3 regions of the Peribacillus sp. AS_2 genome follow, and region 3 is predicted to be linked to each of the others. Evidence: riboswitches for the same ligand, from Rfam matches in the RefSeq annotation. Region 3 holds a riboswitch; each other region holds the start of a gene.
The links. Region 3 has a riboswitch for cobalamin ahead of OTG27_RS06955 (ribonucleoside-diphosphate reductase subunit alpha). Riboswitches for the same ligand answer to the same signal wherever they lie in the genome.

Region 1: linked by a shared signal. The riboswitch ahead of OTG27_RS10240 ((2Fe-2S) ferredoxin domain-containing protein) and the one ahead of OTG27_RS06955 (ribonucleoside-diphosphate reductase subunit alpha) in region 3 are both predicted to bind cobalamin.
Region 2: linked by a shared signal. The riboswitch ahead of OTG27_RS00525 (ABC transporter substrate-binding protein) and the one ahead of OTG27_RS06955 (ribonucleoside-diphosphate reductase subunit alpha) in region 3 are both predicted to bind cobalamin.

What each region holds. Positions count from the first base shown of each region.
Region 1 covers NZ_JAPTGA010000005.1:12,562-14,830, forward strand. Annotated here, with positions in the region: gene OTG27_RS10235 (energy-coupling factor ABC transporter permease) at 1-48, opposite strand, end outside; cobalamin riboswitch at 226-421, opposite strand; cobalamin riboswitch at 623-812, shown strand; gene OTG27_RS10240 ((2Fe-2S) ferredoxin domain-containing protein) at 965-1,333, shown strand; gene cobJ (precorrin-3B C(17)-methyltransferase) at 1,348-2,269, shown strand, end outside.
Region 2 covers NZ_JAPTGA010000001.1:111,815-114,083, forward strand. Annotated here, with positions in the region: gene OTG27_RS00520 (polysaccharide deacetylase family protein) at 9-857, shown strand; cobalamin riboswitch at 944-1,118, shown strand; gene OTG27_RS00525 (ABC transporter substrate-binding protein) at 1,298-2,263, shown strand; gene OTG27_RS00530 (FecCD family ABC transporter permease) at 2,226-2,269, shown strand, end outside.
Region 3 covers NZ_JAPTGA010000003.1:300,486-302,754, reverse strand. Annotated here, with positions in the region: gene OTG27_RS06960 (manganese-dependent inorganic pyrophosphatase) at 1-421, opposite strand, end outside; cobalamin riboswitch at 714-894, shown strand; gene OTG27_RS06955 (ribonucleoside-diphosphate reductase subunit alpha) at 1,033-2,269, shown strand, end outside.

The sequences.
Region 1 (2,269 bases), on a different contig from region 3:
AAGCAGTAAAATGACAAAATAAATAATTTTCCAATTGGTTCTTTTCATTCTTTCTCCTTTCAACACTTTTTATTGTTCTGATCAATCTTGAGAAGAAAAGCGGCGCGCTCAAACTAAAAAGCACTTCTCTCAAAGGAAAGAAGTGCGTAATGAACAGGAATTTTGCAGCATGAACCAACCATGGGCCATTTTGCCTGATCCGCACGCCCATCCTCGTAGGCTGAAACAGTTTCACGCTTCATGGCAGGTCTCCTGGCTTTGGTTCATCATCCCATTACATCCTTCCCATCTCATTTGACAGTGGATTAAAGTTAACGTAATGGAACTTCCCTTTACAGTGGCGGGACCGCTCCGGATTTTCACCGGCTTCCCTTTTAAGCTGAATTCCGAGAAATTCAACACCATGAAACTTATGTAATTATTTAGAAAATTCTCGTATAGTGTACCATAAAGAAATAATTCCAGCTACACTATCTTTTTTTTGAGGCCGAAATTTGTTGCGAGGAAAGGTTTGTAACTGGTTTTACACGTTTAAACTTTTCTAAACAGTCGGAATAAACTATTGAATTTTGACAAAGTTGTTATATGATAGATTAAGTTAGTTTGAAATGTATAATAAAACCAAATATTTCATTTTAAAAGTGCCCTTGTGTGAATAAGCAAGGGATAATAGGGAAATCGGTGAAAATCCGATGCAGCCCCCGCTACTGTAAACGCTGATGAAATTGTCGATAGCCACTGGCATGATGCCGGGAAGGGACAAAGTAAAATGAAGCGTAAGCCAGGAAACCTGCTTTTAAAATTGCATGATACTTTTCGGAGGGAAAGGTAGAAGGACTATGACGATTTTGGGAGGATTTGGCATGCTTGCCTTTGGCTCCTCATTCATATAGTTTTTTTAAAACCTTGACTCTTATGTTAAGGTTTTTTATTTTGCCTTTTCCCTGAACTCAGGAGGAAGAACATGACTACTTGGAACTTGACGGGTACAAATACGCATCTGTTGATTTGTAATGGGAGCAGCTGCATGAAAAAGGGCGGGGAAGAAGTAACCCAAGCGATTCGCGATGAAATTGCTTCAAAAGGACTGGATCTGAAAATCCATACAACGAGGACCCGCTGTAACGGAAGATGTAAGGATGCCTGCGTTGTGATTGCCTATCCCCAAGGAAACTGGTATCGAGTGGAAACGCCTGATTTCGGTCGGCAGATCGTCAGTAATATCGATGATGGTGAGTTTGTTCCACAGATGATCTATCAGTATAATGACGGGGAAATGGCCCCTAATCCAGATTTTCCTGCTCATACGGGTATTTCAAAGAACAAAGCGTAAAAGGAGATGTCTTAATGAGTACAAACGGTAAATTATTCGTCGTGGGCTTTGGGCCCGGGAATTTTGAACACATTACCAAACGTGCCGTCGAAGCCCTTCAAGAAAGTGACTACATCATTGGTTATAAAACTTATGTTGAACTCATTCAGGGACTGCTAACAGATCAAACGATCATTAGTACGGGGATGACTGAAGAGGTATCACGTGCACAGGAAGCAGTGAAACAAGCGGAGCTGGGAAAGAAAGTGGCGGTGATTTCCAGTGGGGATGCCGGAGTTTACGGGATGGCAGGGTTGGTTTATGAAGTATTGATTGAAAAAGGCTGGAAAGAAGAAACTGGAGTGGGCATTGAAGTCATTCCTGGCATTTCTGCAATCAACTCATGTGCGTCTTTACTTGGGGCGCCCGTCATGCACGATTCGTGTACGATCAGCCTCAGTGATCATTTAACTCCTTGGGAACTGATCGCTAAAAGGGTTGAAGCAGCTGCAATGGCAGACTTTGTCATCGCGCTTTATAATCCGCGCAGCGGCAGGCGGACCCGGCAAATTGTTGAAACACAGAAGATTCTCCTTCGCTACCGCTCGCCGGATACACCTGTCGGGTTGGTGAAAAGTGCTTATCGCGATAGGCAGGATATTGTCATAACCAATTTGCAGGATATGTTGAATCACGATATTGGAATGTTGACAACCGTCATTATCGGTAATTCATCCACCTTTTTATATGATGACAAAATCATCACACCAAGAGGCTATCAGAGAAAATATACGCTGAATTCGGAAAAGCAAACATTGAAGCCGCATCAGCGACTGCAAAAAGAAGCGGAACCGTGGGCATTAGATCAAGAAGCCTTAACCGAGTCCGCTGGAGGAGTTGGATTACTTACAAAAGCACCAGAAAAGAAGCCAGCTTCCTATGAAATGGCAATGGAGG
Region 2 (2,269 bases), on a different contig from region 3:
TGTTAAGGATGGCGGCATTGCTGGGGGTTTTGATTTTACCTGGATGCACACAAGGGATTTTAGAGGGGATAGGCACAAAGACGGCTGCACCGATTGCGGAAGATGACATTGAAGTGGCCGAAGCGGCTGAGAATGGGACCGGGCAGGATTCGGAGGGGCAAATCGATACGGGAGGCTGGTTAAAGGCCGAGTCCCCGGTGCAGCTTCCGATATTGATGTATCACAGTATTTCTGAAGGGAATGGCCTTCGGGTTCCAAGGGAGGAATTCCGATCACAGATGGCTTGGCTTCGGGAGAATGGTTACTATACATTATCCCCTGAAGAAGCATTCCTCGTTTTAACCGAGAATCGGATGCCAAGTGAGAAGTGCGTCTGGATTACTTTTGATGATGGCTATACAGATAACTACACGGAGGCCTTCCCGATATTAAAAGAACATGATATGAAAGCAACTGTCTTCATGATCGGGAAGTCCATTGATAAAGGTCATCACCTGACTGAAAATCAAATGTTGGAGATGAGCAGGGATGGGATTTCAATTGAAAGCCATACCATCAACCATTTGGAGATGAACCGCATGACGGCAGAGCAGCAAGAAGCCGAAATGGTTCAGTCGAAGGTGCTGTTCGACCATATCCTCGACCAGAACACGACAGTGCTTTCCTATCCGGTTGGCCGGTATAACGAAGAGAGTCTCAGGCTGTCAGAAGAAGCTGGATACAAGATGGCAGTCACTACCGAACCTGGGGGGGCTTCAAGCGACCAAGGGATGCATGTTCTGCATCGAGTTCGGATTTCACCAGGGTTATCGATCAATGGGTTTGCGTCGCTGATTGAAAATGCTTCAAAGCATTGAAGGTGGATGAGGCATTTCGCACTTGTTCAGAAAAATCATATAATAATCGATTCTTACATGGTGTATAATGAAGGCAGTGAAAATTATATACATATGAACGATTTGGTGTCTTAATGACTTAAAAGGGAAGTTGGTGAAATGCCAACGCGGTCCCGCCACTGTATATGGGAGCTGACGGCTGTGTACCACTGTATGAGATATGGGAAGGTGCCGTTGACGATGACCATGAGCCAGGAGACCTGCCAGAATTCGTACACCTGTAACCTACGCGGATGGGAAGGTGTGTGGCAGACCCTAAGAAAGAGTCCGTATTGATATTGTTGCCATGCAAGCATCTTCCGTTTAACGGGAGATGCTTTTTGTTTTGGGGGGTATCTTCCAGTATTGGTTTTCTCTGTTAGGTATGAAGAAATTAAATAAAAAGATTGTGGGGAATGAAAATGAAGAAGATTTTTGGTCTGATACTGTTAATGTTGCTTACTGCAGGCATGATGGTAGGCTGCGGTGGTGCTGCTGATGAAGGAAAAGAAAAAGAGCAAACGAACCATGCTCAACACGAAGCTTTCCCGATTACGATTAAAGATGCAAGTGGGGAAAAAGTTACGATAGAAAAAGAACCGAAGAAAATCGTTTCGTTGATACCAAGTAATACGGAAGTGGTCTTTGCACTTGGTTTGGGTAAAAAGGTCGTTGGTGTTTCCGACAATGATAATTACCCGGAAGAGACGAAAGAAATTGAAAAAGTTGGCGGAATGGAAATGAATACGGAGCTGATTGTCTCCATGAAGCCTGACCTTGTTCTTGCGCATGCATCAAGTGCCCATAATTCAAATGAGGGTTTACAGCAGCTTAAGGATGCTGGAATAGATGTGCTCGTAGTCAATGATGCACAAAGCTTTGACCAAGTCTATGAATCTATTGAAATGATTGGAAAGGCAACGGGAGAACATGATAAGGCAAACGAAATCGTTGCGGATATGAAAACGAAGCTCAAGGATATCCAGGAAAAAGCCAAATCCGTAAAGAAAGAGGATAGGAAGACCGTTTTAGTGGAAGTTTCGCCTTCACCGGAAATATACACACCTGGAAAAAATACGTTCATGAATGAGATGCTCCAGATTATTTCAGCGGATAATGCGGCTGCTGAATTGGACGGTTGGGCAAAAATTGATGAAGAGTCGATGATTGCTGCAAATCCTGATGTCATCATTACAACTTATGGTTATTATACGAAAGATGCAGTAAGTGAAGTGAAGGCCCGAAAAGGATGGCAAGACGTAAATGCTGTTAAGAATGGCCAAGTCTTTGATGTCCATTCTGACTTGGTGACCCGTTCCGGTCCACGCTTAATAGAAGGAGTAGAGGAACTTGCCAAAGCAGTCTATCCGAACCAATTTGACAACTAAATGGGC
Region 3 (2,269 bases):
GACCTGCGATTGCTTTAGGGACTTCAATGCCGTTTTCTTTATAAATTTTATTTAAGATGGTTGCCGTACAGCCAACTGGTTCTGCACGGTAATATAATGGATCGCTTGTTTCAAAGTTAGCGATACGGTGATGGTCGATAACTTCCAACACACGGACTTGGTCAATATCTTCAGCACTTTGCTGGCGTTCGTTATGATCGACCAGGATTACGCCATCAGCTTCCCCTGCAACTTTTTCCACAAGACGGGGAGCATCGAATTTGAATTGGTCCAATGCATATTGAGTTTCACCATTCACTTCACCCAGACGAACTGGTTCAGCGTTGATACCTAGCTGTTTTTTAAGATCTGCATAAGCGATTGCTGAACAGATTGTGTCTGTATCCGGGTTTTTATGTCCAAAAACTAATACTTTTTCCAAGATTTTATCCCCTTTTTCATAAATATTTTTCCGCGAATCCCCTCAGTGCAATAACGGAGAGCCACCTTTACTAGACACTTTATTTTAACACAAAATCCCGTAAAATCAGCGCTTGATTTATCCATTCCCCCATAAAATCTTTCATTCCCCCACCCTCTTCCATCACTTTGTCAATAGATAAGGGTTGGTTTTTTTCAAATATATTAGTTGAATTATCATCGTATATGGCTTACGATAATATAAGCAGAAATACTAGATATTGATTACATAAACAATTCCAATAACTATATATAGAATTTTTATAATCCAAGGTGCCAGTGATGGCTGAAAAGGGAATCCGGTGTAAACCCGGAACTGTCCCCGCAACTGTAAATGTGACGAAATGAGAAAACCACTGTATAGCTCTCTATACGGGAAGGACTCAAAGTAGGATGATCATGAGTCAGGAGACCTGCCTTGAATTTTTCACGTTTCTTATTCTTCGGGGATTGAGATGATGAAACGATAGTATAACGGCTATTTTTTCATGCCTCTTTTATTCTATCGTTTGATCCGCTCAATTCTTTGGGCGGTTTTTTTATTTTAGCGGAAGTTAACAAGGAGGATTATTAATGACTCAAACATATAACTCTACCATAAGTGAAAATGACACAGAAGCGAAATCCCTCCAGCTTGAGATGTTATCGAAGGAATTCGAAGGCCGTCTCGATATGGAAAAGTTCAAAAAGCGTTTTACAAAATGGCTTGATCGCAAAAGTGACTCAACCGAAGAACAGGCTTCAAAAAAACTGATTCAGCTCGCTCTTGAAGGCGTGGATATCGATGCCCCGGATTGGACTTTCGTTGCTGCAGCAGAACTGTTGAATACAATGTATAGGGATGCACAAGCCAATCGAGGTTATGAAGGCAAGAGTTATGGCCCATTCTATGAGCTGATCACAGAACTCTCCCAGCTATCGGAAGGTCAGCGTTATCCCATTTATAAACCAGAACTGCTATCTTCATATACAAAAGCGGAAATTGAGGAATTGGGATCGGTGATCGACCCGGAAAAAGATAAATTATTCTCTTACATAGGCATCTACTTATTGAATGACCGTTATCTGGCCCGCCCAAAAAAGGACAAGGTCTTCGAACTGCCGCAAGAACGTTTCATGATCATCGCGATGGAAATCATGCGAATGGAAAAAACGGAGCACCGCCTGCAACTGACAAAAGAAGCATACTGGGCCATGTCCAACCTTTATATGACCGTTGCGACTCCTACACTCTCCAATGCAGGTAAAACACATGGACAGTTAAGCTCCTGCTTTATCGACGCAATTGAAGATTCCATCGACGGAATTTACCTATCAAACTACGATGCGGCAAAAGTATCTAAATTCGGCGGCGGTGTTGGTCTTTACGTCGGTAAGGTTCGCTCGCTTGGTTCCGATATCCGCGGTTTCTCTGGAAACAGTTCCGGAACGACGCCCTGGATTCGACTATTCAACCAGACAGCTGTAAGTGTCGATCAATTGGGGCAACGTAAAGGCGCCATCGCGATTTACTTGGATGCCTGGCATAAAGATATCATGAGCTTCCTCGATTTGAAGACTCAAAACGGGGATGACAGATTAAAAGCACATGATATTTTTACAGGTGTATGCATACCGGATTTATTCATGGAGGCTGTACGCGACAGAAAAGAATGGTATCTTTTCGATCCGCATACCGTTAAGCAAACCCTTGGATTTTCACTTGAAGATCTTTATGACGAAAAGAAAGGCGAAGGAAGCTTCAGGAATCATTATGCACTTGCTGTCGAGGCCGCAGAAAATGGCACACTTCCAAACTATAGCTTTGAAA